DNA from 3 places in the Corynebacterium sp. MSK044 genome. Region 3 is predicted to be linked to each of the others. Evidence: predicted binding sites of a transcription regulator. Region 3 holds the regulator's gene; each other region holds the start of a gene.
What was found. Region 3 encodes LexA, which represses DNA repair genes until DNA is damaged. Its sites were predicted from a motif close to CGAACANNTGTTCG; they were not measured.

Region 1 (9,848 bases), on a different contig from region 3:
ACAGCGCATAGGTGACGTCGGCAATACGCTCGATCAAGTACCGGTCGTGGGAAATGACCACGAGTGTTCCCGGCCAGCTATCCAGCAGGTCTTCGAGTTCCTGGAGGGTGTCGATGTCGAGGTCGTTCGTCGGCTCGTCGAGAAGCAGCACATTCGGCTCACTCATGAGCACGCGCGTGAGCTGGAGGCGACGGCGCTCGCCACCTGACAGATCCCCCACTGGCGTGCGCTGGCGCTTCGGACTGAAGCCGAGGCGTTCCGCCAGCTGGGAGGCGGACAACTCCTTCTTTCCCATCGTGATGTAGGTGGCCACATCCTCCACCGCATCGATGACGCGACGCGTGGGATCCAGGTCATCCAGCTCTTGACGCAACCACCCAATCTTGGTGGTCAATCCCTGAATCCGCTTACCGGCCGCCAACGGATAATCACCTGCCAGCGTGCGCAGCAACGTCGTCTTGCCGGAGCCATTCACCCCGACCAAACCGATGCGCTCGCCCGGTGCCAAACGCCACGTCAGATGATCCACCAGTGTGCGCTCATCTGGGGCATCAATCCGCGCATCCTCCAGCTCAATGACCACGCGGCCTTGGCGCTGTTTGGAAAACGCCATGAGTTCCACCGAGTCGCGCGGCGCCGGTACATCAGCAATCAGAGCCTCTGCCGCCTCGATGCGATACCGCGGCTTTGACGTCCGTGCCGGCGCACCGCGACGCAGCCACGCCAGCTCTTTGCGCGCCAAGTTCTGCCGACGCTGCTCAATCGCATCCGCTTGACGGGCACGTTCCGCGCGGGCAAACGTCCAGTCGTTGTAGCCGCCCTCGTACACATCCACCTTGCCGTCGTGGACCTCCCACGTCAGTGTGGCCACGGTGTCCAGGAACCAGCGGTCGTGTGTGACCACGACGAGCGCAATCTTGCGCTTCATCAAATGGTCCGCCAACCACTGCACGCCTTCCACGTCAAGGTGGTTCGTGGGCTCATCCAGCACGATCAGATCCAAGTCCCGCACGAGTGCGGCAGCCAAATTCACCCGACGGCGCTCCCCACCAGAGAGCTGCCCCACCGGAGTCTCCAACCCCAGCTCAGCCACACCCGTACCCGCGAGTACTTCACGGACCTTCGCATTGGACGCCCACTCGTAAACCTCCAAGCCGAGCGGTTCCACCACGGCCTGACCCACCGTCATATCCTCCGGCAGATCAAAGCGTTGCGTCACCACCGCCATACGCAAATCATTGGCGTGGGACACTCGCCCCTCATCCGGGGGTTCAATGCCAGTGAGCACTTCCAGCAGCGTTGTCTTTCCGCCACCATTGAGTCCCACGACGCCAATACGGTCGCCGGTTTGGACACCGAGGGATACTTTGTCCAGCAGGGTCTTCAGCCCCCAAGTCTTGGACACATTTTCCAGGTTGATCAGGTTCGCCATGATGCAACCAGTCTAGGCAACGCTACAACAGCGTGGCCCCGCTGGCCGACCCATGTGCAACAAAACCTTCCACGTCACCGCTACGCGTGAGTTCATCCACAACTATGTGCGCTGCCTCGCGGTCAGGGCATAGTGCCGCCACCGTCGGGCCAGAGCCTGAGACCATCGCGCGAATCGCTCCGGCCATTTCGGCATTGCGGATGAGCGCACTCAAACGTGGCTGCAGATCCAGAGCCGCTACTTCCAGGTCATTGTGCATAACAGCACCTACTTGGACAGGGTCACCGGATAGCAGCGCCCGGGACAGCAAGGTGGTGTCCATCTTGGGCACGAGGGAAGCATTGTTAAAGCGCATGTCATCTAAGTGTTCAAAAACCTGGCCGGTGGACAAACCCACTTTGGGGTTCAAGAAGGCAAACCAGTACTCACCGCGCCCCATCATGGGCACCAATGCGTCACCCCGATCCGTGCCCAAAGCGATCCCGCCCATGAGGGCAAACGGCACGTCCGCGCCGAGTTCCGCAGCGATGTCCTGCACCTGTTCGGCTACCACCTCGATGCCATTCTGCGCCAGGTAGCCCATTGCGGCCTTGATCGCTGCCGCGGCATCGGCTGAACCACCGGCCATACCGCCAGCAACGGGGATGGTTTTATCCACCTCAATCCGGACTGACGGCACATCGGCTCCCTCACAGATTGCGTTCACTGCGCGCCAAGCCAGGTTCTTTGGTGTATCCAGATCCTCATCCGGCACCGACACGTGGCAGGTGGTGCGCATACTCGTCACCACACCGGAGGCAACCTTCGCACCCGGCTCCGGAATCAACGTCACTGTTTCCGGGCGATCAACGGCCATGAATACCGTGGAGAGCTCGTGGTACCCATCCGCACGTGCCTCCCCCACCCCGAGATGCAGGTTGACCTTGCCATGCGCCCGCGCAGTAACAGGTCTCACGGCGCACTCACCTCAGCCAGGCGAACAAAATCCTCTACCGCCAGCTTCTCCCCACGCAACTGCGGATCAATACCTGCTGCACGCAGTGCATCCTCAGCGGCAGCAGCCGAACCGTACACACCGGCGAGGCAGGCGCGGAGGGTTTTGCGGCGTTGTGCAAAGGCTGCGTCGATAAGCGGGAAAACCTTTTCACGCGCCGAGCGGGACCATCCCTTGTCTTTCACATCAATGTGCACGAGCCCTGATTCGATGTTCGGCGCTGGCCAGAACACATTTTTGCCGATCGTTCCCGCGGTGCGCACATCCCCATAAAAAGAAGTCTTCACGCTGGGTACGCCATAAATCTTCGATCCAGGATCAGCCGCGAGCCTTTGTGCAACTTCCAGCTGAACCATCACGAGCACCGTGCGGATCGAGGGGAACTCCGCCAACAAATGCAGCAGCACGGGCACCGCAACGTTGTACGGCAGGTTAGCCACCAAAGCAGTGGGTTCACGGCTGAGGTCCGCCGCCGTGATCTTCATGGCATCTGCGCCGACGACTTCAAGTTTGTGGGCGTGGGACGGGGCATGCTCGCCCACCGTCACCGCCAGGCGATCAGCCAAGCGCGGATCAATTTCCACCGCGATGACATGCTCTGCGACGTCCAGTAGCCCCAGAGTCAGGGAGCCCAGACCCGGCCCCACCTCAAGGACAGTCTCTGCATCCCCCAATTCCGCCGCGGCGACAATACGCCGCACGGTGTTGGGGTCATGAACAAAGTTTTGCCCCAATTTTTTGGTTGGAGCAACGCCCAGTTCCTCCGCCAGCGCACGAATGTCTGGCGGGTTCAGCAGGTGAGAGTCCTCGACGGTCATACCCTCGGAGACTAGCGGAGACCCAGGCGCGCCGTGCAGGCGGGCCATGCACCCCAGCCCTGGGCGGCCTGAACCTTTTGGGCAATAGCGATCTGCTGTTCACGGGTAGCCAAGTTCGCCGTCGGGGCGTACTGGCCACCGCCGTAAGCAGACCAGGTGGATGCCGCGAACTGGAGGCCACCGTAGTAACCGTTGCCAGTGTTGATAGCCCAGTTGCCGCCAGATTCACACTGCGCGATGGAATCCCATACGGAGCCACCGGCCACGGCCGGGGCTGCTGCACCGGTGTTGCCTGGGATTGCGCCGCGTGCGATCACTGCCTGGCGTGCTGGACGGGTTTCTATCTGCCCAACTTCCTCATCCGACTCCACAGCGCCGTTCACGGTGACCACGCGACGGGTGACCTTGCGCTCACCCTTCTCGCCTTCTTCGCGGACCTGCTCCTCACCCGGCGCGAGGGACTCATCATCCACGTACTTCGGCTCAGCGTCGAACTCCTCGGTAGCGGTGCGCTCCGTGACATCAACGCGGTCAATCTCCACCGTCATGTTTTCCGTCACCGGAGCGTCCAGTGCGGGGCTCACGCGGTCGTTCGAGTCCACGAGGACACCGCGCGCTGCCAGCAGATCCCCCACGGTCTTGGCGGCAGCAGAGGTGTACGTGACGTTCTCACCATCGCGGATGGCCACGATCTTCGGGGAAGTCACCTCAATTGTCATGTTGTCCGTGACGGCCTGGCCATCACCGAAGCTGTGGCTGGAACCGCCGACGATGCCCGGCAACTCACCGAGGAGATCATCCACGGTGGCAGCAGTAGTGGTGAACTCCTGCGCTTCACCGCCATCGATGGACACTGCGACTGGCTTGGCAGTGCGCACGGTCACGGTGTCACCACTCACGAGCGACTCAGACAGTGCCGGGTACACCAGATCCTTGTCGCCCACCTCAACATCGGCGGCCTTGAGAGCGCCGTCAACCTTCCCGGCGAAGGTGCTCACTTCCACGGCTTCACCGTTGACATCCACGGTGACATTTTTCTGGGCTGCTACAGCAGTAGCAGTACCACCGAAAGCAAGAGCGCCAAGAGCAGAGGAAGTGATCACAGCGCGAGTGGTTGAAGTCTTATTGATGCGACGATGACGCGACATAAAAAGAACAGTCCTTAAGGGGGTCAGGGGAAGATTTGGGTTTAGCTTGGGGAAGCAACCTAATGTAACAATACGATAAAGGTACGCCGAAGACCAGCACATTTTCAAACCGCGGAAGCGTGTCTCAAACAATTAAGGCTCCTCTCAGCCACAGGAATCACTCCCGTTACCAGCCCCCACAGGCGTACCTATTTCACACGCCAAAAATGTGATTGAAGGTCTCCCCCACCTCCGCAGCAAGGTCCTCCACGGCCATCCCGCGTACCTCCGCCACGACGTGTGCGGTGTGCCCAATCAATGCCGGCTCATTGCGCGCACCACGGAATGGCTCTGGGGTCATGTACGGCGCATCCGTTTCAATAAGTAGCTGCCCCGCAGGAGCCAACGCCGCCGCTTCACGCAGTTCATCATTCCGCTTGAAGGTCACATTCCCAGCAAAGGACAGGACGTAGCCGCGGTCGATCGCCTCACGCGCGACGCGGATAGGCGAAGAAAAACAGTGCAGCATAACGTGCCTTGGCTGCGGCGCATCCGCGAGAATCCGCATGATCTCCGCGTCGCCCTCGCGGTTGTGAATCATGAGGGCCTTGCCGGAATCAACAGCCAGCTGAATATGCCAGCGAAACGCCTCTTCCTGCACGTCAAGTGGCGCGGTCCGGTCCGGATCATGCTTAATCCAGTACGTATCAATGCCGGTCTCGCCGATAGCCACGCAGCGCTCATCAGCTGCCATCTGTGTCAACCGCTCGCGCGCAGCGTCGCCCAGCTCACCGGCACGAGTTGGGTGGATCGCGCATGCCGCAAAGACGCGGTCATTGAAGTGCGCAGCCTGCAGTGCCAATTCCGCCTCGTCGAGCCCGTCACCAACAGTGCAGATGCGCTCAACTCCAGCGTCCACAGCGCGCGCGACGATCGCATCCACTTCGTCCTTCGTTCGGGCGCGGGCGGAGGCGAGGTGCGTGTGCGCGTCGATAAGCCCAGCAATTCGCTGGGCTGGGACGGGGACGGGGCGCGGTTTCTTCTTCGACATGAATTCCAGCCTATCCTCGGGCGCATGACATTCCATGACATCGATGCCGCAACCCGCACCCAAATCGATCGCGACCTCGCTGAAGCCGCCGTCGCCGGAATCAACGGATCCATCAATGACATCGTCGCTTCCTTCGAAGAGACTTTGAGCGACTACCTCTCCCTCGACCCCGATCTACGCCGCAGCTATTCTCGCGGCGACGTTGCACGCATGTACGGCACTGCGCTCGGCGACGCATTCATTCGCGAGCACGGTTTCGAGTGGCAATTGCTTATCGACGCCTACGGCACCGACCTCGTTGTCACCTCCCCCGACCGGGAGATGTACACCGCACCCCTCGTTGTTGTGGACACCCGCTTTGAGGATGAGGAGACCGGGAAGCTGACTACGTTTATTGAGCAGTTTTTGGGTGAATAGCTTTTAGCACGATACTAGATTCGAACATCTTTTCGAGTTTGTTCGAGTAGTCCCGGTGGCGTGTCGCAGTGATGTGAAACTATGTTCGTACGAACTTAAAACACATTCACACAACACATCCACCGGGGGAACCATGACCCAACTAACTGACCGCCCACCAGAACCGCCACCACCTTCGCCAGGGCCAGCAGCGTTCTTTGCCACAGAGAACACCGACAACCTCGATGCCGTTGCCGGGATGGGCATGCGCGCAGCAATCCATGCGGTGTTCCACCACTACGCCACCACCGATGAGTTTGAAGGCTCCAAAGACCACGACACCGAACTCGCCCGCATGTGTTCCGCCACGGGCCTGTCCCTCACTGAGGTCCGCAATGCCGTCTACGCCTACCGCAGCCTCAAAGATCTCCCTATGTTGCGCGCCCTCCAAGAGGCCACACACCGCCTTGACCTCCGCCGTTTGAGGGCCATCGATCGTGCCATCAGTGTGCTCGGCGATACCCCTGACCCCGAAGTTTTCGCGGTACTGGACGCCCTCCTAGTCACGCTTTTCACCCCAACGAAGCCGAACCAGGCACTACCCGGCGCGAACACCATTACCACCCGCCTGAACAAGGCCATCGGTGACATGGATTCCTCCGTCGCCTTCGACCAAAAGAAGCGTGAGAAACGCGAACAAGGGCGCACCCTGTCGCCGGGTGGATGCGAAGTCACCTTCCACGATGGCTACTACCACGGCTGCTCGGGCATGACCATGATCGCGGATCATGCCACGGCGGCCTCCGTCAAGGCTTTCATAGGTGCGACCGCCAAAGAACTTGGCATCACTGACGATGAGGCCACGTTGCTCCTCCTCACCGGCAAGATATCCCCTGCCCCGACTGCCCGTGTCTACGGCTACGCTCCCAAGAACGCGGACGGCACCATCGATGAATCTGCCTCAGTGTTCATCCCCGGCCACGGTTTCACCACAGCCACCGGAACCGAGATGTTTCATTCTTTTGGGCCAAAACTTGTGGACATGGATGCCGCCGCCACACGTAGCGTCGCCGGCTACGTCCCACCCGCTGACATCGCAGCCTTCGTCCGCGGCCGTGACGGCACCTGCATCTACCCTGGCTGCGAACGCACTGCTTGGGAATGCCAGCTCGACCACCGCATCGCCTACGGCCTCGGCGGCACAACGACGGCGAGCAACCTGTACTGCCTGTGCCAGAAACACCACAACGTCAAAACCGATCGCAGGGCCTTCTACCTGGTAGACCCCACAACCGGCGACGTGGTGTGGCTCTTCTCCGACGGCACCTACGCGCTAGAAAACCCCACCGGCTTCATCAACAGTCAAGTCACCGAAACCACACCGCGCTGGAAACACACCATCGACGATGTGGAACGCCTCAAGCGCACCCGCTCCCGGTTCTTTGCCAAGTGCCACCGCGTGCTCGATGTTTTTGAGGAAAACTTTGACTACGAAGAATGCCTCAAATCACTATCGGCCCTTGAACGCGAATACGGGATGGAATTCCCTTTCCATCCCGTACCGTTCCCGGAAGAACCGGAGGCTGATTACTGAACTGGTGCCCACTCCGGACCAGTCTCGCCCAGTTCTGGGTCGAGCTTGGCGATGAGCGGCTGCGGCTTCTCGAGCTTGGTGCCCGGCGCCACATCGACACGGCCCCAGGTTGCCTGCTGGGTGGTGTAATCACCGGTGATCACTGGGTAGCTCTGCCCCTTCTCCGGAAGGTCCACACCGACGAGGTCCAGATCCTCATCGTCCGTGACCTCTTCCACGCGTGGGGTGGCGGCCCAGATACCGTCACGACCCAGAGTCTCATGGACCTTCTGCGCGGTGTGCGGGAGGAACGGGGTGAGCATGGCGTTGCAGTCCGAGACCACCTGCAGTGCAGTCCACAGCACGGTGGCAAGACGCTCGCGCTGGCTGTCATCCTTAGCCAGCTTCCACGGCTCCTGGTCAGCGATGTAGGCATTCGCCTCGCCGACGACGTGCATGATCTTGGTGATGGCAGCCTTGAAGTGGGCAAGTTCGAGATCCTTGCCCGCCTCAGCGAAGGTGCGCTCCGCCAAATCAAGAATGGCGCGATCAGCATCAGTGAGTGGGCCCGGAACGGGGACCTCACCGAAGTTCTTGTGCGCCATGGACACGGTGCGGTTGACCAGGTTGCCCCAGCCGTTCGCCAGCTCGTTGTTGATACGGCGGACGAACTCATCCCACGTGAAGTCCGTGTCGTTGTTCTCCGGGCCTGCGACCGCGATGAAGTAGCGCAGTGGATCTGGGCCGAACTCGGCCAGGAAATCCTTGACGTAAATGACAACGCCCTTGGAGGAGGAGAACTTCGATCCGGACATGGTGAGGAACTCGGAGGAAACAACCTCCGTGGGCAAGTTCAGGCGACCGTACTTGTGCTCTTCCCCGCCCTTGGAACCCAGTCCGGCGTAGCCCAGCAGCTCACCCGGCCAGATCTGGGAGTGGAAGGTGATGTTGTCCTTACCCATGAAGTAGAAGCCCGGGGTCTCCGGATCCTGCCAGAAGTCCTTCCACGCATCCGGGTTGCCGCTGCGTGCTGCCCATTCGATGGAGGCAGACAGGTAGCCGATGACGGCGTCGAACCAGACGTAGAGTTTCTTGCCGGGGTCATTCTCCCAGCCCTCAACTGGGACGGGAATGCCCCAGTCAATATCGCGGGTCATGGAACGCGGGCGCATGTCCTCCAACAGATTGAGGGAGAACTTGAGTACGTTCGGGCGCCAGTCTTCGCGGGCTTCGAGCCAGGTCTTCAACGCGTCGTGAAGCGCAGGAAGGTCGAGCATGAAGTGCTCGGTCTCCACAAACTCGGGGGTTTCGCCGTTGATCTTGGACACCGGGTTGATCAGGTCCACTGGGTCAAGCTGGTTACCGCAGTTATCGCACTGGTCGCCGCGGGCGTCGGTGGCACCACACAGCGGACAGGTGCCCTCGATGTAGCGATCCGGCAAGGTGCGGCCGGTGGACGGGGAGATTGCACCCTTGGTGGTCTCCTTGATCATGTAGCCGTTGGCGTACAGGCCCTTGAACAGCTCCTGCACCACCGCGTAGTGGTTACGAGTAGTGGTGCGGGTGAATAGGTCGTAGGACAGGCCCAAGCCAGCGAGGTCCTCGACGATCTGGCGGTTATAACGATCCGCCAGCTCCTTGACGGTCACGCCCTCCTTGTCCGCCTGGACGAGCAGCGGGGTGCCGTGCTCGTCGGTGCCGGAGACCATGAGCACGTTGTTGCCCACCATGCGCTGGTAGCGGGCGAAGACGTCGGATGGGACACCGAAACCGGCCACGTGACCGATGTGGCGTGGGCCGTTAGCGTACGGCCATGCCACGCAGACGAGAACGTTTTTTTGCATGGTTCTACCTTACGTCCACGCCCTCGGGATTGACGTTTACCCCCGCTTGTCCAGTGCAGCGTCATACAGGTCGCCGACCTTTACTCCGGCTGATTTGGCCACTTCCTTCACAGCGTCTTTCAATCGCATCCCGGAATCAACCTTGACTAGGACTGCCTCTACAAGGTCTTCTTCATCGGCGGGAACCGGGGTGGAGTCCGCGCCATCGATGACAACGGTGATCTCCCCGCGCAGGCCATCGGCGGCCCACTCCGCGAGTTCAGCCAGGCTGCCACGGCGCACTTCTTCATAGGTTTTGGTTAACTCACGGCACACTGCTACTCGGCGTTCCGCGCCCAACACCTCAGCCGCGTGCGCCAAGGTCACGCCAATGCGGTGGGGGGACTCAAAGAAGCAGATCGCGCGCTTCTCCCCTTTCAGGGATTCCAGCCAGGTGGTACGAGCACCGGATTTGCGGGGCGCAAAGCCATCGAAGATGAAGCGTCCAACCCCCAAGCCAGACAGAGCCAGAGCAGTTGTCACCGCAGAAGGACCCGGCAAACACGTCACGCGAACGCCCGCATCATGCGCGACGGACACGATCGAGTGACCAGGGTCAGATACAAGTGGCATG
Region 2 (9,848 bases), on a different contig from region 3:
TCGTCGGCGATGCCGGCACTGTGGCCGAGGCCGTTGCTGGTATCGCGGAGACGAAGCCTGACGTTGTCCTTCTGGACGTGCACATGCCGGATGGCGGCGGCCTCGCGGTAATCACGCAAGTGCCCGGCCCGCAGTATCTGGCGCTATCTGTGTCCGACGCAGCGGAAGATGTGATTGCGCTTATCCGTGCTGGTGCCCGGGGTTACGTGACCAAGAACATCGACGGCCCTGAACTCGCCGAAGCCGTGGTGCAGGTGCATGGCGGGGACGCCTACTTCTCGCCCCGCCTCGCCGGGTTCGTCCTCGACGCCTTTGCATCGGCTGGGGTCGTGGAGGATCCGGTTGGGGAGCCGGAGAAGGTGGGGGAGGGGGAGCTCGTCGATAAGCTCACGCGCAGAGAGCTCGAAGTGCTGCGGTTGTTGGCGCGCGGGTACACGTACAAGGAGATTGCGGCGGAGCTCTTCATCTCTGTGAAGACGGTGGAAACGCACGCGTCGAATGTGTTGCGCAAGACGCAAACCTCGAACCGGTACCAGCTGACGCGGTGGGCGTCGCAGCGCTCACTGGACTAGAAAGCCTGTTCGGCCACGGGGATTGACCGTGTTGCTTGCGCGGAGCATAATAATCCGCGTGAGTGGAACAAGTGTTCGTAAGGTTGGCCTGGCTGCCATGCCGCTTGCTTCCTCGCGCGCGGAACAAATCGCGCAGCTTCGCGCCCAGATTTCGCAGATGGGAGGGGGCGCGCAGGAAGAAAGGGTAGTCCAGGACGTTGACCTTCTGTCCGTCGGTAGTGCTTTGGATGCCGTCCTGCCTGGTGGTCTCCCGCGGCGCGCAGTCACACACGTGAGCGACACGCCTGGGCTGGTGGTGGAAATGCTGCGCCACGTCACCGCTGCTGGTGGACACGCGGGTGTGGTGGGGTGGTCGGAGCTATCCTACGCCGCACTGCCTGCGCCGAGCCTGGAGCGCATCATCGCGGTGCCGGACCCCGGGGTGGATCCGCTCGGGGTGGCCGGGGTGCTGGTGGAAGGGCTTGACCTGGTGGTGTTTCGGTCCCCGGTCGTGTTGGAGCTGTCGCCGGTGCGGGCCCGGCCGCTGCTGGGGAAGCTGCGCAAGGGCCATGCCGCGCTCATGTTGGTCGGCGCGACGGCGCCGTCGCCGGCCCTTGCGTTGACGGGGGAGGTGATGGGCTTCCACGGCATCGGCCGCGGCACCGGCCGCATCATGGGGATGGATCTGCGGGTACGGGTCACGCAGAAGAACGCCCGTCCGGCTTCGACCGTGGTCACGGTGGGTGAAGCCCAGGCCCCTGCCTTGCGGGTGGTGCGGTAGATGCGCGTGGCGGCCGTGTGGTTTCCGGATTGGCCGATCCAGGCAGCGCGGCTCGAGGCGGGGGATGAGCTGGCGGAGCCGCTCGCGATCGGTGCGCATCATCGCATCAAAGTGGTCTCGCAAGAGGCGCGCAAGCTGGGTATTCGTCGCGGGATGAAGGTGCGTCATGCGCAGTCCGTGTGTCCGGATCTGACGGTCGTGGAGGATAATCCGGACCGGGATGGCCGCATGTTTGCTGCGCTCGCCGCGAGTTTCGATGATGTTGCCGCGTCGGTGGAGGTCCTGCGTCCAGGGCTCGTCGTTGTGGATATCGCCGCCGCAGGCACCTTCCACGGGAGCGAGGAAAAAGCTACCGAAATGCTTATCGACGCCGCATCCAGCCCCGGCATCGACCCCCTCACCGGTGTGGCCGACGAGATCGCCACCGCCGTCATCGCAGCCCGTGCCTCCGCGGTGGTGCCACCGGGTGGGTCAGCGACTTTTCTGGCCAGGGTCCCCCTGCGCATGCTGGTCGCGGAGACGAGTTTGGGGGCAGACGCAGACACCGTCGCCGCCCTGGGGCAGCTGGGGGTGGGCACGCTTGGGGAGCTCGCCGCGCTGCCCTCCACTGCCGTATCCACCCGCTTTGGGCGGGCAGGGCTGCATTGTCATCGCATTGCGCGTGCGGCGCCGGATCGGCGGGTGGCGCCGGAGATCCCTACGGCGGATCTGAGCGTATCGGTGACACCAGAAGACCCGATCGACCGCGTTGATGCTGCAGCCTTCGCCGCCCGCGCATTGGCAGCGAGCCTGCACGAACGTCTTGCAGCTGCTGGTCTGAACTGCCTTCGCCTCAAAGTGAAAGCGGACGTAGACGGCGGGGAAGTCGTGGAGCGTACCTGGCGTACCCGCGAAGCCTTGACGGAAGAAGCCACAGCGGACCGAGTGCGCTGGCAGCTCGATGGGTGGTTGACGCACGGCGGTGCCGGGGCAATCACCTCCCTGATCCTTGAACCACTGGAGGTGGCGCAGCCGGACTTGGCAGGGCAGTTATGGGGGAGCGAGTCTGCCGCGGGACCTGCTGCGGGAGGTGATCAGGTGCGTCGTGTTGCGGAGCGCGTCCAGTCACAGCTCGGGATTGATGCGGTGGTGCAGCCGCGACTAATCGGTGGGCGTGGGGTGGTGGAACGCGTTGCCCTCGTTCCTTTTGGGGAGCGTGGCCCTGAGGGCAGTAACGCCACGTGGCCTGGTGCGATCCCGCAGCCACTCCCAGCGCGGATCGGTGGTGGGCTCAACCACCCAGCCTCACGGGTCAAAATGATTGACGCGCAGGCCACCCCCATCGGCGTGACCGCGGAAGCGCTGCTCACTTCCCAGCCTTATGCCTTGAGCTGGGGTGACAACAAGTACCTCATCACCGGCTGGGCCGGACCATGGCCCGTGGATGGCGGATGGTGGGAAGACACACCCCACAAAGTTGCTCGCCTTCAAGTCGTGGGGTGCTCCCCACACGATGAAAAACCGGTGGGATGGCTCCTTGTCTGGTCACAGCAGCAATGGCGGATCGAGGCGATGTACACCTAGGTGCGCCTAGCGGCTGATGTCGATGATGATGCGCGTGGGATTCTGCACCGTCACCACGCTGTAGGGGCTTCGGGAGTTCATGCCCACCACAATCTGCGTACGTCCCGCGGACGTGCCGGCGTTGACCACCTCAGCTACCGCACCGGATTCGCCGGTACTGCCGACGCGTTCAGGGGCGGTGGCATCGGCACCGACATCGGACGGGAACACAGTGCCGTCAATGAAGACGTTGAGGAACGTCGACCCCTTCACTTTCAGTGGCTGCCCGGTGGACCCCACGGCAGGGGAAGAAACGTAATCCGTGAACCAGCCGGGTTCACCGTCCCCATGCAACGTGATAACCACGCGGTCGAAATCGCCGTGAGCCTTCGCCTCAATATCAGTCACTGCGAGGCGAGCCGGGGCCGTTGGGCGGGTGGTCTTCGGGGAGGAATCTACAGACCCCAACGGTTCGCGTTCTTCCGGCGACATGGTGCTCACCGCGCCACCGGTGCCGGCGACGAGGTCGCCGCGTTGGGCACTAGGCGTGGTTTCAAGCGTGCACCCAGCGAGCACAAAAGCGGCCGTGCTTAACGCAACGGCGCATGCGAGCTTGGGTGCAGTCATGCGAATTACCCTAATAACAACCGTGAAGACACAAAAATAAAATCGCCTCAATCCGCAGATTGAGACCAAACTGTTGTACACACTACAGCTCCCGGCGAAGATAGGTTACCCTTAGTGCCATGCCTGCCGATTCCTTCACTTTGTGCTCCGACGTTGAGGTCGAGCCGCTTCCGGGGACGGCAAAACAGGCCACAGTCTATGTCCTTTTCGAAGAGCCGGGCCCATGGAGCCACGACGTCCTGGACGGCGATACCTTCGGCGCGGAACTCACCGCGAAGCTTAAGGCGCATCTGAAGAAGTACAATGCGTCGCTCCAGCTCATCCGCCACCCAACGCGTGAGGGGCGCGTGATTGAGTCGCATCACCTGTACTTGGTGTTCTCCGACATCGGGCTGACGGAAGTGCTGCATGTTGATGGCCCGGAGGCGATCCTGGATCTTGATTTGTCGGGCCCGGGGCTTAACGGTGGCCAGGCGCGCATCAACCCGTTGCTTCTCGTGTGCACGCATGCGAAGCGTGACAGGTGCTGCGCGGTGAAGGGTCGCCCGCTGGTGGCGGAGCTGGAGCGCCGCTACCCGTTCAAGAGCACAGGCGATGTGGTGTGGGAGACCTCGCACGTGAAGGGGCATCGTTTCGCTCCGGCGCTGCTGCTGTTGCCGTGGGGCTACAGTTTCGGCCGCATGAACCTGGAGGCGACGGAGGCGATGTTGGCTGCGGCGATGCGCGCGCAGTATTTCGTGCCGGGCAACCGTGGGAGCGGCTTGATGTCGCCGCCCGCGCAGGCGGCGGAAGTCGCGGTTGCTGCGCACCTTCAGCGCGAAGGCAAGGATGTCTCCTACGGGCAGTTCTCCGTCGCGTCAGAAGAGGTCAGCGAGGATCATGCACGCATTGTGCTTGTCGACGCCACCCGTACCTTCAACGTCACCCTCTCCACCCACGCCGCCTCCGGCGTGATCTCCTCGTGCGGTGATGAGCCGAAGCAGGGGCGCTATTGGCGGGTGGATTCGCTGGAGTGCGCGGATAAGTAACTAAGCAGTGTTTCGCCCACGGAGTCCACAACGTGGTTGGTGGCGGCCTGCACGTCGGCGGGGGAGTAGGGGAAGCTGTGCGAGACGTCGGCGATGGCGTGCATGGGCAGGTCGTTCCAGGAATCCCCGAAGGTGTATAGCTCCACCTCGGAGCGGTCCCGGCCGAGGTGCGCTAGAACGTCGTTGATCCCGGCTGCTTTGTTTCGTCCCGGCGCCATGACGTCGATGAAGTTGGCGTTGCGGGCGTAGTTGACTTCGGGGTGGGCCGCCGCCCACGCGACGATCTCCGCCGTGTTCCCTGGAGTTGTCGCCGCGCCGCTGGGGAGCCAGAAGACCAGCAGGGCGAAGTCATGCGCAGGGATGCCGGCGGCGCTCATAGTGGTGAATCCTGAGATGAGCTCGTACCCAGTTCCTAGGTTACCGCTGGTGTTGCTGGCGGTGGTGTCCGCGAAGATCGCATCATGGTCGCCCCACGTCGTGCCGCACACCGCCAGACCCGGGGTGGTGCCAAAGCGTGCGACCGCCTCGCCGAGCACATGGTTGGGCACCGGGTGGGAGTACAGCAGCTGATCATCCGCGGTGGTGGCAGCGCTGCCGTTGGATAGGACGTGGAAGTCAAAGAGCCCCTCAGCACCAGCGAGCCCGCGACGGAGTTTGCTGCGGGATCTACCGGTGGCACAAATGGCAACGTGCCCGGCTTCACGCCAGGCACGTAGTGCGGAAATGTCGGCGGCGGAGATGCCGCCGTCGGGGTGGTGGAGGGTCCCGTCGAAGTCAAAAACTGCAACCTTCATGGGGCCCAACCTACCTAGCACCCCGGCTAGCGGCGCATCACCTTCGCCGAGAGCCAGTTGCCCAGAAGCTGGGCCAGCTGCACGATGATCACGATGGTGATCACAGCCACCCACGTCACCGCAGGCTGGTACGCGCGGTAGCCGTAGACGATGGCGAAGTCACCCAGGCCGCCGCCGCCGATGTAGCCGGCCATGGCGGACATGTCGATCACCGCGATGAAGATGAAGGTGTAGCCCAGAATCAGCGGGCCGAGGGCCTCCGGGATGATCACGGTGCGGATGATGCGCCACGGGCCGGCACCCATCGCGCGGGCCGCTTCGATGACGCCTGGGTCAATGGCCACGAGGTTCTGTTCCACGATGCGCGCCACGGTAAACGTCGCGGTCACGCACATGACAAATGTCGCGGCTTCACGGCCAATCGTCGTGTCCACCACCGCGAGGGTGACGGAGTAGAGCATCGCGATCATGATGATGAACGGGATGGGCCGGAAGAAGTTCACCAGGATGTTCAGCACCCAGTAGATCGGCCGGCTCTGCAGCACACCGCCCGCGCGGGTGGTGTAGAGGAACAGGCCCAGGAGCATGCCGAAGAACCCGCCGACAAGCATGGTGATGGTCACCATGAACAGCGTGTCTAGCAGCGCCTGCCAGTAGGTGGGGCCGAGGCGGTCCCAGTCAACGCCGGCTGCAAGAAGTGTTTCGATCATTTAGGCCACATCTCCTTGCGTGCCGGTGATTTCATGGATGTGCGTGGTGGATTGCATCGTGCGGTAGAACTCGTCGATAGCAGAATCCTCGCCGGTGAGGCGGACGGTCATCTTGCCGAAAGAATGATCTTGCAGCGTGGTCACGGAACCATGCACAACGTCGAGTCCCACTCCTTCTTCCTGCAGTTTCGCGGCCGCGGAGAAGAAGCCGGAGTTCGCGGTGAGGTCCACGGTGAACAGGCGGCCCTCTCCCGCGTGGAGCAGCTCGCGCTCTTCGCTTTTCGACGGAGTATTCCTCAGCGACGTCGCCACAAACCTCTTGGACACATCCGTCTGTGGGTTGGAGAAGACCTCGTAGACGGAGCCATGCTCCACAACCTTGCCATTTTCCATCACAGCGACCTTGTCGGCGATGGCCCGGATGACATCCATCTCGTGGGTGATCACCACGATGGTGATGCCGGTCTGTTCGTTGACCTTCTTCAGCAGGTCAAGGACTTCTTGGGTGGTTTCGGGGTCGAGGGCGGAGGTGGCTTCGTCGGCAAGCAAAAGCGAAGGGCTTGTGGCGAGCGCACGAGCGATGCCCACCCTTTGCTTCTGGCCGCCGGAAAGCTGCTCCGGATAGTTCGAGCCGCGGTCGGACAGGCCAACGAAGTCGAGCAGTTCCGCCACGCGGGCTTTGCGTTCAGCCTTGCTCATCTCGGTCATCTTGAGCGGGTACTCAATATTGCCCGCCGCATTGAGCGAGCTGAACAGGTTGAACTGTTGGAAAATCATGCCGATGGAACGGCGCGCGGTACGCATCTGCTTCGCGGGCATACCCACGATGTCCGTTCCATCCAGCAAAATCTGCCCCGATGTCGGGGTGTCCAGCCCGTTGATCATGCGGACCAGGGTGGACTTGCCGGCACCCGAGTAACCGATCACGCCCAGGATCTCCCCCGGCTCAACCGTCAGGCTGACGCTGTCAAGCGCGACAACATCCGTGCCCTTCTTCGAGCGGAAGACCTTGTTTACGTCCCGGAATTCGATCCGGGTGCCAGTACGAGACATAGAGGTTTACTTCTCGTTCTTTGCGTCTTCGACGAGACGGTCGAGGATCTTGTTCAGGTCCTCCTTGGACTTGTTCACCTGGACGGCGGTGCCATTGGAGTCCTCATTCAGAGCCTCGGTAACCTCAGGGGTCTGCCAGAGCTCAACGAGCTTGTCGTAGGTCGGGTTATCAATGTCCTCTGCGCGAACAGCGAAGATGTTGATGTACGGCTCAGCCAGCTCAGAGTTCGGGTCGTCGGAAGCGACAGCAGTGGATGCGTCGATACCAGCGCGGGAGAGCCAGTTGTTGTTGATGATCGCCGGGTCGCCCTGGTTGTAGGCAGTCGGCGTCTGGGAAGCATCAACCGGGGTGACCTCAACCTTGGAAGCATCCTTGTCAATGTCAGCCGGGGTCGGGTTCAGCGGGTCAGTGCCCTCCTTCACCGTGACCAGGCCAGCCTGGACGAGCACGTTGATCGCGCGGCCCTGGTTGGACGGGTCGTTCGGGATAGCAACCTTCTCGCCCTCGATGCCGTCGAGGGAATCGTGGTCCTTCCAGAACAGGCCCAGGGTGTTGATCTCAGCGGAACCGATGATGCGCAGGTCCTTGCCAGAAGAAGCCTTGTACTGAGCCAGGTACAGGATGTGTTGGAACTTGTTCAGGTCAAGCTGACCCTCAGCCAGTGCTGGGTTCACCGGGGTGTACTCGGTGAAAGGAACCAGCTCCAGGTCGATGCCAGCTTCCTTGGCCTTGTCAAGGAATACAGACCAAGCCTTCTGGTCAGAGTCGGTCGTACCGATGCGCACGACCTGGTTCTCGCCGTCCTTCGGAGCAGCGTTGTCAGTGGAGTCAGAGGAGCATGCAACGAGGCCAGTAGCTGCCAGAATGGAAGCCGCGGCGGTTGCGATAACACGGTTGAGGCGCATGTCGCGTCCTGCACTTTCTTAGTAGGGGTTGAAGTGTCTGGGAAAATCTATCACCGTGTGTACCGCTTAGTCTAGTTCCGATCCCGTTTGGAGTTTCTTAGCGAATATAATCAAACGTCCGTTCGGTTCACGGCATCGAATATGCGTACGATAGTTGCGTGCGATTCAATGGTGGCAGAGCATTGTCCTGGGCGCAGCTGGAACGCATCCTCTCCGGCCGCCCCGGGGCCGCCGTTGTGCCGGTTGACCGGCTGGAACGGTCGGTCAAGCGTCCTCTGGCCGGCCCGCGTGGCACCGCGGCGATTCCCTTCGCAGAACTCCACGCCGTGTCCACCTACAGTTTCCTCAGCGATACCGGAGGTGCTAGCGAACCTGAGGAGTTGGTAGCCCGCGCCCACGAACTCGGCTTGAGTGCCCTTGGTCTGCTGGACCGTGATGGTTTCTATGGCGCCGTGAAATTCGCCGAAGCCGCCGCGGAGGTAGGGCTGCCTACGGTATTTGGGGCAGAGCTCGGCCTGACTCACGCGCCACTGCCGATGCTTGCTCGCGGCGCGGAGGGATACCGGCGCCTATCGCACCTCATGGCGGGGGCGCACATGGCCTCGGGGGAGAAGGGCGTGGTGCACTATCCATCGCTCCCGACGATTGCCAAAGAACTCGCCGGGACCTGCATCGTGTTGGCGGGCTGGCGGTGGGCAGACCGACTCGATGAGCTCGTGGAATGCTTCGGTACCACCAACGTGGTCAAGGAGTACGAGGCGACGATGCTGCCCGAAGACGCGGACCACCACGCCATCCTGCGCGCTGCCGGCCCGCCCGGTCTGCGGGAAATTCTCACCGCCGCCCCGGGGGCAGCCACGCGGGATGGGGCGAGGGTGGCGGGGGCGAAGAGGGCGTTGGGGCGTCGAGAAGCAATCGGCGCAGCATACGCGGACCTGCATCCGATGGGTGCGCCGTGGTTGCGCTCGGGCGAGCAACTCGCGGCGATGGTGCCTGACGGCGCTGCCATGATCGCGGAGACCGTGAAACTCGCAGAAGAATGCGCCTTCACCCTCGACCTGGTGGCGCCTGAACTGCCGCAATGCCCCACGCCCGAGGGACACGATGAGATGAGCTGGCTGACCCACCTCGTGGCCGAACGCGGCCGTGAACGCTACGCCACGCGGTCTGCTGACCTGCAAGAACAAGCTCTCGCGCAGATTGAGCGCGAACTGCGCGTCATCGAGCAACTTGGTTTTCCTGGTTACTTCCTCATTGTCAATGACCTGGTGGATTTCTGCCACGAGTCCAACATCTTGTGTCAGGGGCGCGGCTCGGCGGCGAATTCGGCGGTGTGCTTTGCGCTTGGCATCACCAACGTGGAACCGATCGGCGCGCAGCTGCTGTTTGAGCGTTTCCTCTCACCAGACCGCGACGGCCCGCCGGATATTGACATTGATATTGAGTCCGGCCGCCGCGAAGAAGTTATCCAGTACGTCTACCGCACCTACGGCCGGGACAATGCTGCGCAGGTGGCCAACGTGATCACGTACCGCACGAAGGGCGCGGTGCGTGACGCCGCCCGTGCGCTCGGCTACCCGCAGGGCGCGGCGGATGCGTGGTCGAAGGGCCTGGCCTCGCCCCCACCGCGTGTTGAGTCCTTGGCTGCGCAACTCAAAGGGCAACCACGCCACCTGGGCATTCATTCTGGTGGCATGGTGATCTGCGACCGCCCCATCGCCGACGTTGTCCCCGTGGAGTGGGCACGCATGGAAGGCCGCTCGGTCGTGCAGTGGGACAAGGACGATTGCGCCGCCGCCGGCCTAGTCAAGTTCGATCTGCTGGGCCTGGGCATGCTCGAAGCGCTGCACCACATG
Region 3 (9,848 bases):
CGGGAGGCTCAGAAGCAGCTCGGCTGGAACAAACTACGCCACGCTGAGGCCGGCGAGCGGGATCCGATGGCTGTCCACCAGTCGCTCCTCACCGGCTTGCTGTCCAACATTGGTGCGCGCGACGGTCATTCCAAGGAATTCAAGGGCGCCCGCGGCACCCGTTTCATGGTGTTCCCTGGTTCCGTGTTGGCCAAGAAGCCACCGGAGTTCATCATGGCTGCGGAACTAGTGGAAACCTCACGCCTGTGGGCACGTGATGTCGCTGCGATCGACCCAGCTTGGGTGGAAAAGGTAGCCGCGAACCTGCTCAAGCACTCCTATTCAGAGCCCTTCTGGTCCACCAAGCGTGCAGCACCCATGGTGCACCAGAAGTCAATGCTCTACGGCGTCACCGTGGTTGCGGACCGGCGTGTGCTCTACCACCACGTGGACATGGACGCCGCTCGCACCATGTTCATCCGCCATGCCCTCATCGAGGGTGAATGGAACGCACACCACGCTTTTCTTAAGCACAACGCTCAACTGTTGGAAGAGGCTAGCGCCATCGAGGAAAAGGTGCGCCGTCGTGGCCTCGTTGTCGACGAAGACGCACTGTTCGATTTTTATGATGCCCGCATTCCCGACAACATTGGCACCGGGCGTCATTTCGACGCCTGGTGGAAGAAGAAGCGCTACCAATCACCAGATTTCCTCGATTTCGATCCGTCAAAGCTTATCGACGATGCTGCGGCCGATTCCTCCGAAGCCGCCTTCCCCGACAAATGGCGCCAGGGCAGCATTAACTATGAGCTCCAGTACAAGTTTGAGCCTGGTGATCCATTCGACGGAGTCACCGTACTTGTTCCTGTCCCCCTGTTGGCCGGACTGGAAGACACGGATTTTGATTGGCTCGTTCCTGGCCTGCGCGCAGAACTTGTGACTGAGCTCATCCGCTCCCTGCCCAAGGCGTTGCGTAAGACGGTGGTCCCAGCGCCCGAATTCGCTGCACGCGCAATGGAGAAGCTCATCCCGTTTGAGGCGCCATTGACGGAGCAGCTCGCGGAAATCCTGCGCTCGTTCGGCGGCCACGGCATCAACGCAACCGACTTCCACCCCGAAGCGTTGCCAGCGCATTTGAAGATGACTTTTGCTTCTGTCGATCGACGTGGCACGATCACCGACCACGACAAGAGCCTGGCGGAACTCAAGAAACGTCGCTCGGGCCAAATCACTTCGTCGGTGGCAAAGGCGACAAAGAAAGCGGAAACGGATGCCGCCAAAGAGTGGACAGCCGACACCCTCGGCGCGGTGCCCGAAACTGTGACCACGGACATTGAAGGCAATAACGTTGATGCTTTCCCTGCCTTGGAAGCAACCAAGGACGGCGTGCGCGTCAAGGTATTCCCCACTAAAGCTGCTGCCGATGCCTCGATGGTCACGGCCACACTGGCCATGCTCATGCGCCAGATCTCCGTATCCCCAACGCAGATGACCAAAGGCCTTCCACTACGCCAACGCGTTGCCGTGGATAAATATCCCCACGGTGGTGCCACTGGGCTCGTCGAAGATGCACGCATCGCCGCCATCCGTGATCTGATGTTTACCCACGGCGGACCGGTGCGCACACCTGAGGAATTCGATGCCTTACTTAACAAGGTGAAACCCGAGGTTCCTGGTGCCGTGCGACGTGCTGTCGTCGGCATCGCAGGCGGTGTCGCCGAATACATCAACATCGCAGCTGAACTGAACAAGTGGAGTGGCCCAGCCATTGATGACATTAAGGCTCAAATGGCCTTCCTGTTACCAAAAAACGCCATCACCATCCACGGCATGGAACATCTGCAGCACCTGCCGCGCTATTTGTCCGCAGTACAGATGCGCCTGGATGAGATGAACCACGATCCTGACAGGGATGCGGACCGCCAAGCCGTGATCGATGACGTCAAGGCGTATCTTGATGCCAAGCTCGCTCGCCTACCCAAGGGGGCAGAAAGATCAAAGCCAGTCAAAGAGATTCTCTGGCGCATCGAGGAACTACGCGTCAGTCTTTTCGCGCAGCGTCTGGGCACATCCAAACCGGTGAGCCCACGGAGGATTGAAAAGATGGTAGATAAGCTCTAAAGCTCATCAATGCCGCGATCGCGGCGACGCATCAGCCGGATCTCCGATTCGAAATCATCGGCACTTTCGAAAGACTTGTATACCGACGCGAAGCGCAGGTAAGCCACCTCATCGAGCGCCCGCAGGGGCTCCAGGATGGCAAGACCAATGTCATTGGAAAGAACTTGTGAGCTGCCTTGTGCACGCACAATCTCTTCCACCTCTTGGGCAAGACGTTTCAGGGCATCATCTGAAACATCACGGCCCTGGCACGCGCGACGCACACCAACAATCAGCTTGTCTCTATCAAAGGGCTCACTGACACCATTTCGTTTGACCACAGTGAGGATGGCTTTTTCAACCGTGGTGAACCGGCCCCCACACGCGGTGCACTCACGTCGACGACGAATAGCAGAACCCGCGTCTACGAGACGTGAGTCCGAGACACGGGAATGATCGTTATGGCAGAAAGGGCAATGCACAGGAGAGGATTCTACTCTCTCCGTGCACGTCATATCTAGCTGCTACGCAGCTGCACCGGCCTAGCGGGCACTTATGCTGGCAACCACATCATTCGTTGCCGCAGCAGCCGGATCGATCTCCCCACCGGAGAAAGCACCCCCGAGTGCAGAGCCAATGAAAAGGCTAAGGCCCAACAGAATGCCCATGGCAATAGTGCCACGCTTTTCACGGCGATCTTCAATGTTTTCGAAAGCCCCCGCAGTGTCAGCAGCAGCCCGGTAGCGGGTTAGACTTTCCTTTCGATCAGACTCTCCCAACGTTCGAACATTGGCAACATGTTGGCGCCGAGCACGGGTGTCGTTGATGTCCCATACATCCGCCGGCTGGACGGTGCGGCGAAGATCGTTACGTACAATATCAGCGCTGTGAGGTCGTGCGATAGAGATTGTCATGATGGTTCCTTTCTGTTCTGCCTACGATTCTACGAACCGGTGAGACATGTTCGATTAACTGCTTCGCTCAACTGTTCGATAGCTTCTATGTTCGATTTATAGCAACTGGAGAAAACTTTGTCCACACGTAGCGGAAAAATATCGAACAAATTTGCTTACTCGTGGTAGAAACGAGAAGTGAGGGAACTCATTAGAAACAAACAAGACTCTTGCAAAGGCACCCATCAAGGAAGGACAACAAGACATGGCCAAGAAAGAAGACAAGAAGCCAGACGTTAAAACTTTGACTGACCGCCAGCGCCGCATCCTGGAAGTTATCCAGGACGCTGTAGTGTTGCGTGGCTATCCGCCAAGCATCCGAGAGATCGGCGATGCTGCAGGACTTCAGTCCACATCGTCTGTGGCCTACCAGCTCAAAGAGCTTGAGAAGAAGGGCTTTTTGCGCCGTGACCCGAACAAGCCTCGTGCAGTGGACCTGCGCCACCTCCCCCACACCGGGCGGAAACCAAACAAGAAGGATACAAACGTTCCGGAAGAGGCAGCCGCACCGCGATACATCCCCGTGGTTGGCCAGATCGCCGCTGGCAATCCCATCCTGGCGGAAGAGAATGTCACAGAGTACTTCCCTCTCCCATCAGAACTCGTCGGCGACGGCGACCTGTACCTGCTTCAAGTCGTAGGCGAGTCCATGCGTGACGCCGGCATCTTGGATGGAGATTGGGTTGCAGTGCGCACTCAGCCAGTCGCGGAGGAAGGCCAATTCGTCGCTGCACTCATCGACGGTGAGGCAACGGTGAAGGAGTTCCACAAGGACTCCACCGGCGTGTGGCTGCTTCCCCACAATGATGCTTTTTCACCCATCAAGGGCGACGAAGCAGAAATCATGGGCTTGGTCGTCTCTGTTTTCCGCAAGCTCTAACCCACCCTCACGGGGGTGAAACGGGCTCAGGCAGAACTAACCGGGCCCCGTTTTCACTTCACGCGTACATAATGAGGATTTGTTAGCATCCCCCGCATTCAAGGAAGTCCCATGTACGCCGAGGAGCGTCGCCGCCAGATCGCATCAATGACCGCAGTTGAAGGCCGCGTGAACGTCACGGAATTGTCTGAGCGTTTTGATGTCACTGCTGAAACTATCCGCCGGGACCTCGCGGCCCTTGACCGCGACGGTGTGGTGCAGCGTGTCCACGGTGGTGCCGTGTCGACCCAGTCCTACCTCACTGCCGAGTTCCCCCTTCAAACCCGCTATCGTTCGGCAGCCACAGCTAAATCCGCCATCGCTCGGGCCGCATTAGATTTTCTGCCCGCGCCTGGCGGTTCGGTTTTCCTTGACTCTGGCACGACGATTAACACACTTGCCGGGTTGATCAAGGACCGGCCTGAAGCACCTTCTTTGTCATTCGTTACCAACTCACTGCCGATCGCTCTCGACCTGTCGAGCCTGGGCACCCTTGATGTCCAACTGCTTGGCGGGACTGTTCGTACGATTACACAGGCTGTCGTCGGTGATACTGCTTTGCGCACTTTGGCTCTTTTGCGCGCGGACGTAGCTTTCATTGGTACTAATGCGTTAACGGTAGACCACGGCCTTTCCACCGCGGACGCACAAGAAGCGGCGGTGAAATCCGCGATGGTCACTAACACCCGTAAGGTCGTGGTGTTGTGCGACTCCTCAAAGCTGGGCACGGATTACCTTGTGAGCTTCGCGCCCCTTGATTCCATCGATGTGGTGATCACCGACTCTGATGCACCGGCGTCCTACGTGGATGAGCTAACAGAACGTGGCATCAACGTCATCCAAGCAGGTTAAGGCGGACCAGAAACAACTAGCCCGTCCGTCGCATGGGTTTAACCCCGGTTCTAGCACGCCGTAGATACGGCATCGGGCATACTCGGGCAGAGGAGTTTTCTCGCTCCACCCCACCTACGACTTTGAGGGGTCAGCCGCCCGTGATTTTTACTTTCACGCCGAATCCAAGCGTTGATGTCACCTTCACCGTGGACAACTTCACCGCCGGTGAAGTCATCCGCGTGCGCGCCCGTTCCCGTGAACCCGGTGGCAAAGGAATCAATGTTGCCCACACGGTTCTAAAAGCTGGAGAATCCACGCTGGCATTGGCTCCAGCACATGAAACTGATCCTTTTGTTGCCCTTGCCCATAAGGCAGCGATCCCTCTTCACACCATTGCGGTGGAGGGACATGTGCGCGCAAACTCGACGATTACTGACGCTGCTGGGGTAACCACCAAGCTCAATGAACAAGGCGCACGCTTAACACCGGCAACCATCGCTGCTCTCGAAGAAGCGGTAGCAACCCATGCACCTAAGGCAAACGCGGTCGTCCTCGCTGGTTCTTTACCGCCAGGCGCTCCTCGCGATTGGTACTCCACGTTGGTAGCTATCGTGCGCAGAGCTAATCCGGATGCGCTCATCGCGGTGGATACCTCGGATGAACCATTGATTGCATTGGGTGAAGGTCTGGAGGACTCCACGCCGGACATTATTAAGCCAAACGGTTACGAGTTGGGGCAGCTCGCAGGTGTTGATGGGCAAACACTCGAAGACGCAGCGGCGCGAGGGGATCTAGCCGCCGTCGTGGAGGTCGCCCAGTCCGTCGTGTCCCGTGGCGTGCCCGAACTCCTCGTCACCTTTGGTGGTGCGGGTGCATGCTTGGTCACATCTCGTGGCGCGTGGGTTGCCACTCCCCCGCCAGCACACGTTCGTTCCACGGTGGGCGCGGGTGATAGCGCGTTGGCTGGCTACGTTCTTGCACGGATGCGCGGGCAAGATTATCCGGAAGCACTCCGCCATTCCGTGGCTTATGGCACCGCTGCTGCCTCTAACCCAGGCACTGCCATCCCCACCCCGGATGACTTGGATCTGGCACGAACTGTTGTGTCAGTCTTCCCCAGCCACGATGGGAAGTAATCCACGATGAGCAGCTCTACTATCTCGACTGAACTGGTGGCGCTGGATGCGGATTTCGGCAGCACACCGGCGGACGTTATTGGTCACCTAACCGAGATCGTTGCCACTGCCGGCCGCACCGATAAACCGGACGTTTTGGCCAATGCCGCCATCACCCGCGAAACACGAGCGGGCACCGGTGTAAACGGCCGAGTAGCTATTCCCCATTGCCGCACTGCTGCTGTCACGGAACCTACACTCGCCTTTGCCCGTCTTTCGCACCCCGTGGACTTCGCTGGGCCTGACGGTGACGCGGACCTCGTCTTTCTCATTGTCGCCCCAGAAGGCGGTAACAAAGCTCACCTGCAGATTCTGTCCAAGCTAGCTCGGGCACTTGTTCGTGGGGAGTTCACTGAAACACTCCGTCATGCGCAAACCCGCGAGGACGTTGTAAACGTTGTCAATGAGGTACTCAGCGCAGAGGTGAAGAAGGCAGGGATGCGCGGAGCTGCTGCTAAACCTAGAAAGCGCATCGTTGCTGTGACCTCGTGCGCGACAGGCATTGCGCACACGTACATGGCGGCGGATGCACTCGAACACGCTGCACGTGGCCGCGATGATGTGGAGCTGCGCGTTGAAGCACAAGGGTCTTCGGGCAGGAGACCTGTCACCCCAGAGTTCATTGCCAATGCGGACGCCGTGATTTTTGCCCACGATGTTGCCATCCACGAGCCCGAACGCTTCGCCGAAAAACCACTAGTCAATGTCTCAGTCAAGCGCGGTATCAATGACCCGAACGCCTTGATCGATGAGGCAATCGCGGCGGCAAGTAACCCACATGCACCTCGAGTGTCAGCTACCAACACTCACACTGCACCAGCCGGAACGGGTTGGCTCAAACGCATCCAGCAAGCCATCCTGACTGGTGTTTCCTACATGGTGCCCTTCGTTGCGGCCGGAGGTCTCTTACTCGCACTCGGCTTCCTCATCGGTGGCTACGATGTAGCCCACGGCTGGCACGTCATTCCGGTCACTTACTCACCCACAAACTTGCCGGGCCATGAAGTGCTTATCGACGGCAACCTCACCGCCTTCACCCACTCCGGCTGGGCCCTCTACCTCGGCGCGATTTTCTTCGCCATTGGACAAATGGGCATGCAATTCGTCGTGGCTGCTTTATCCGGCTACATCGCTTACGGGCTCGCGGGCCGCCCCGGTATCGCACCTGGTTTTATCGGCGGGGCGATCTCCATCATGCTGGGTGCTGGCTTCATCGGCGGGTTGGTCACTGGTGTCTTAGCTGGTGCTCTTGCTCACTGGATCGGCTCATGGACAGTACCTCGCTGGCTCGCATCACTCATGCCGGTGGCAGTCATTCCGCTGCTGGCTTCCCTTGGTGTTGGCTTGGTGATGTTCCTGCTCCTCGGCCGCCCTTTGGGCGACATCATGGCAGCTTTGCAAGGCTGGCTGAATTCCATGACGGGATCATCCGCGATTTTGCTGGGCATCATCATCGGTCTCATGATGTGCTTCGACCTCGGTGGTCCAGTAAACAAGGCGGCGTATCTCTTTGGCACCGCTGGCCTCTCCGCGGGCACAGATGCCGCCTTTGAAATCATGGCCGCGGTGATGATCTCCGGGATGGTGCCACCGATCGCTCTATCTGTTGCGACGTTCCTGCGTGCACAGCTCTTCACTTCAGCAGAACAACAAACAGGCAAATCTGCATGGCTTCTAGGGCTGTCCTTTGTGTCGGAAGGTGCGATTCCTTTTGCCGCTGCAGATCCGTTGCGCGTGATTCCGTCGATGATGCTCGGCGGTGCTGCCGCAGGAGCCACTTCCATGGCGCTCGGTGTTGGTGCGCGTGCACCACACGGCGGCATTTTTGTCATCTTCGCTTATGAGCCGTGGTGGGGCATGTTCATCGCGCTTGCCGTGGGCGTTGCTGTGGGTGCCGTCGCGGTGCTCGCCACAAAAGGGCTGTGGCACAGAAAACCAGCTGCCTGAACCCAAAGTTTCTCTACGATGGGGAAACTGAACCCCTACCTCATCTTCGAAAGGACAACCACATGGCATCCAAAACCGTGACTGTTGGTTCCACAGTTGGCCTGCATGCTCGCCCCGCAACCTTGATTGCCGAAGCAGCTGGCGGGTATGAGGAGGAGATCATTCTCACTTTGGTGGGTGGGGATGAAGGGGATGAAACCGATGCGGCATCCGCCCTCATGATCATGGCCATGGGAGCCGAACACGGCGATGATGTCACGGTCACATCCGATAATGCGGCAGCCGTGGAACAGATCGCCGTGCTGATCGCCTCAAATCTTGACGAGGACTAGGCGCACCACAGTTTCCTACCTAAGCGACCTGCAGGGGGCCTAGGTGCGCGGAACCTCAAGCTCCTGTGGTTCTTCCTCCGGCAGCAGGTGGCCTTCACCGAAGGTGCGGTAGGCCCACTGCATGACTGGGTAGAGCACGATGATGCCAATGGAGCCCAGCGCAATGCCTTCGAGGGTGACGTTGCCCACCTCGAAGGTGAGGTTGCCAATACCCACGATGAGCGCCACTGCAGCTGTGGTGAGGTTGATCGGGTTGGAGAAGTCAACCTTGTTGTCCTGCCAGATACGCACGCCAAGCATGCCGATGAGTCCATACAGCACCAGGCAGGCGCCACCCAGGACACCGGCGGGAATGGTGAAGATGAGCGCACCGAATTTCGGGATGAACGCGAGCAGGATGGCAAAGCCAGCAGCAACCCAGTAGGCGGCGGTGGAGTACACGCGGGTAGCGGCCATCACACCGATGTTCTCCGCATAGGTGGTGGTACCAGAACCACCGAATCCACCAGCCAGGGTGGTGGCCAGACCGTCACCGATCAAGGCGGGGCCGGCAAGGTCGTCGAGATCACGCTGGGTCATCTCCGCAACCGCCTTCACGTGGCCCACGTTCTCAGCGATGAGTACAACCAGCACCGGCAGGGTGACCAAAATGGCGGACAGGTGGAGTTCCGGGGTGTGGAACTGCGGTAGGCCAATCCAAGGTGCAGCAGCGATGGTCGCACCGGCGTCCTCTGCGAGATTGCCGGTTACAGCAGCAAAAACCCAGCCGGTAACAACACCAAAGAGGATGGACAAACGCGCAGCCATGCCACGGAAGCAGGCGGTTGCTATCAGAATGGCAAACAACGTAACCAAACCAACTACCGGTTGGGTCTGGGTATTCGCCACCGCGGTGGGCGCCAGGTTGAGGCCGATTAAGGCCACGATTGCACCGGTGACTACCGGTGGCATGACAGCATCGATGACGCGCTTGCCTGCCCAGGAGACAATCACACCCACAGCCACCAGCGCGAGACCAGTAACAAAGATGCCACCGAGCTGCGCACCGATGCCGTGCTGCTGCGAAGCAGTCAACGGCGCGATGAACGCAAAGGAGGAACCGAGGTAGCTAGGCAGACGATTCCGCGTGAGAAGCAAGAAGATGATGGTGCCCAGACCCGAAAACAGCAGGGTCGTGTTCACCGGGAAACCTGTCAACGTGGGGACCAGCAAGGTGGCACCAAACATGGCCACCACATGCTGCATGCCAATACCAACAGTGCGCGACCAACTCAGTCGCTCATCGGGGGCCACAACGCCACCCGGCTTAATGTGTTTACCGTCGCCGTGGAGGGACCACGACACACTTTTCAGAAATGAGCTCACTCGCTAGAAACTAGCACCGGTGCTGTCCACAGCGAATTCGGCGTACTGCTGGGCGAGGATGCGGGGCAAGCGGACGTCGATAAGCGTGCCCTGCTCTTCATATTCTTCGGAGAGCACCGTGCCCTCCTCATGCACCCGCGACACGATGTCACCGCGTGTGTACGGGACGAGCAGCTTCACGTGCGCGTCAAGAGTGTTGAGGAACATCTCAATGCGGCCCTCAAGCTCACTGATCCCTTCACCG

Region 1: QP994_RS04640 (HNH endonuclease signature motif containing protein) is a predicted target of LexA. The motif match lies at 5,861-5,874, and genes of this name have one in related genera.
Region 2: QP994_RS04235 (error-prone DNA polymerase) is a predicted target of LexA. The motif match lies at 8,104-8,117, and genes of this name have one in related genera.

What each region holds. Positions count from the first base shown of each region.
Region 1 covers NZ_JASPJJ010000005.1:45,403-55,250, reverse strand. Annotated here, with positions in the region: gene QP994_RS04670 (ABC-F family ATP-binding cassette domain-containing protein) at 1-1,432, opposite strand, end outside; gene QP994_RS04665 (4-(cytidine 5'-diphospho)-2-C-methyl-D-erythritol kinase) at 1,455-2,387, opposite strand; gene rsmA (16S rRNA (adenine(1518)-N(6)/adenine(1519)-N(6))-dimethyltransferase RsmA) at 2,384-3,244, opposite strand; gene QP994_RS04655 (resuscitation-promoting factor) at 3,256-4,392, opposite strand; gene QP994_RS04650 (TatD family hydrolase) at 4,586-5,422, opposite strand; gene QP994_RS04645 (DUF3806 domain-containing protein) at 5,447-5,839, shown strand; gene QP994_RS04640 (HNH endonuclease signature motif containing protein) at 5,973-7,412, shown strand; gene metG (methionine--tRNA ligase) at 7,406-9,235, opposite strand; gene rsmI (16S rRNA (cytidine(1402)-2'-O)-methyltransferase) at 9,272-9,848, opposite strand, start outside.
Region 2 covers NZ_JASPJJ010000004.1:118,619-128,466, forward strand. Annotated here, with positions in the region: gene QP994_RS04190 (response regulator transcription factor) at 1-572, shown strand, start outside; gene imuA' (DnaE2-dependent mutagenesis accessory factor ImuA') at 631-1,332, shown strand; gene QP994_RS04200 (Y-family DNA polymerase) at 1,333-2,895, shown strand; gene QP994_RS04205 (AMIN-like domain-containing (lipo)protein) at 2,902-3,501, opposite strand; gene QP994_RS04210 (sucrase ferredoxin) at 3,621-4,529, shown strand; gene QP994_RS04215 (HAD family hydrolase) at 4,490-5,323, opposite strand; gene QP994_RS04220 (methionine ABC transporter permease) at 5,350-6,033, opposite strand; gene QP994_RS04225 (methionine ABC transporter ATP-binding protein) at 6,034-7,086, opposite strand; gene QP994_RS04230 (MetQ/NlpA family ABC transporter substrate-binding protein) at 7,093-7,992, opposite strand; gene QP994_RS04235 (error-prone DNA polymerase) at 8,151-9,848, shown strand, end outside.
Region 3 covers NZ_JASPJJ010000006.1:63,347-73,194, reverse strand. Annotated here, with positions in the region: gene hrpA (ATP-dependent RNA helicase HrpA) at 1-2,100, shown strand, start outside; gene nrdR (transcriptional regulator NrdR) at 2,097-2,561, opposite strand; gene QP994_RS05440 (hypothetical protein) at 2,622-2,993, opposite strand; gene lexA (transcriptional repressor LexA) at 3,238-3,912, shown strand; gene sugR (transcriptional regulator SugR) at 4,024-4,803, shown strand; gene QP994_RS05425 (1-phosphofructokinase family hexose kinase) at 4,944-5,921, shown strand; gene QP994_RS05420 (PTS fructose transporter subunit IIABC) at 5,928-7,907, shown strand; gene QP994_RS05415 (HPr family phosphocarrier protein) at 7,970-8,239, shown strand; gene QP994_RS05410 (uracil-xanthine permease family protein) at 8,279-9,592, opposite strand; gene hflX (GTPase HflX) at 9,608-9,848, opposite strand, start outside.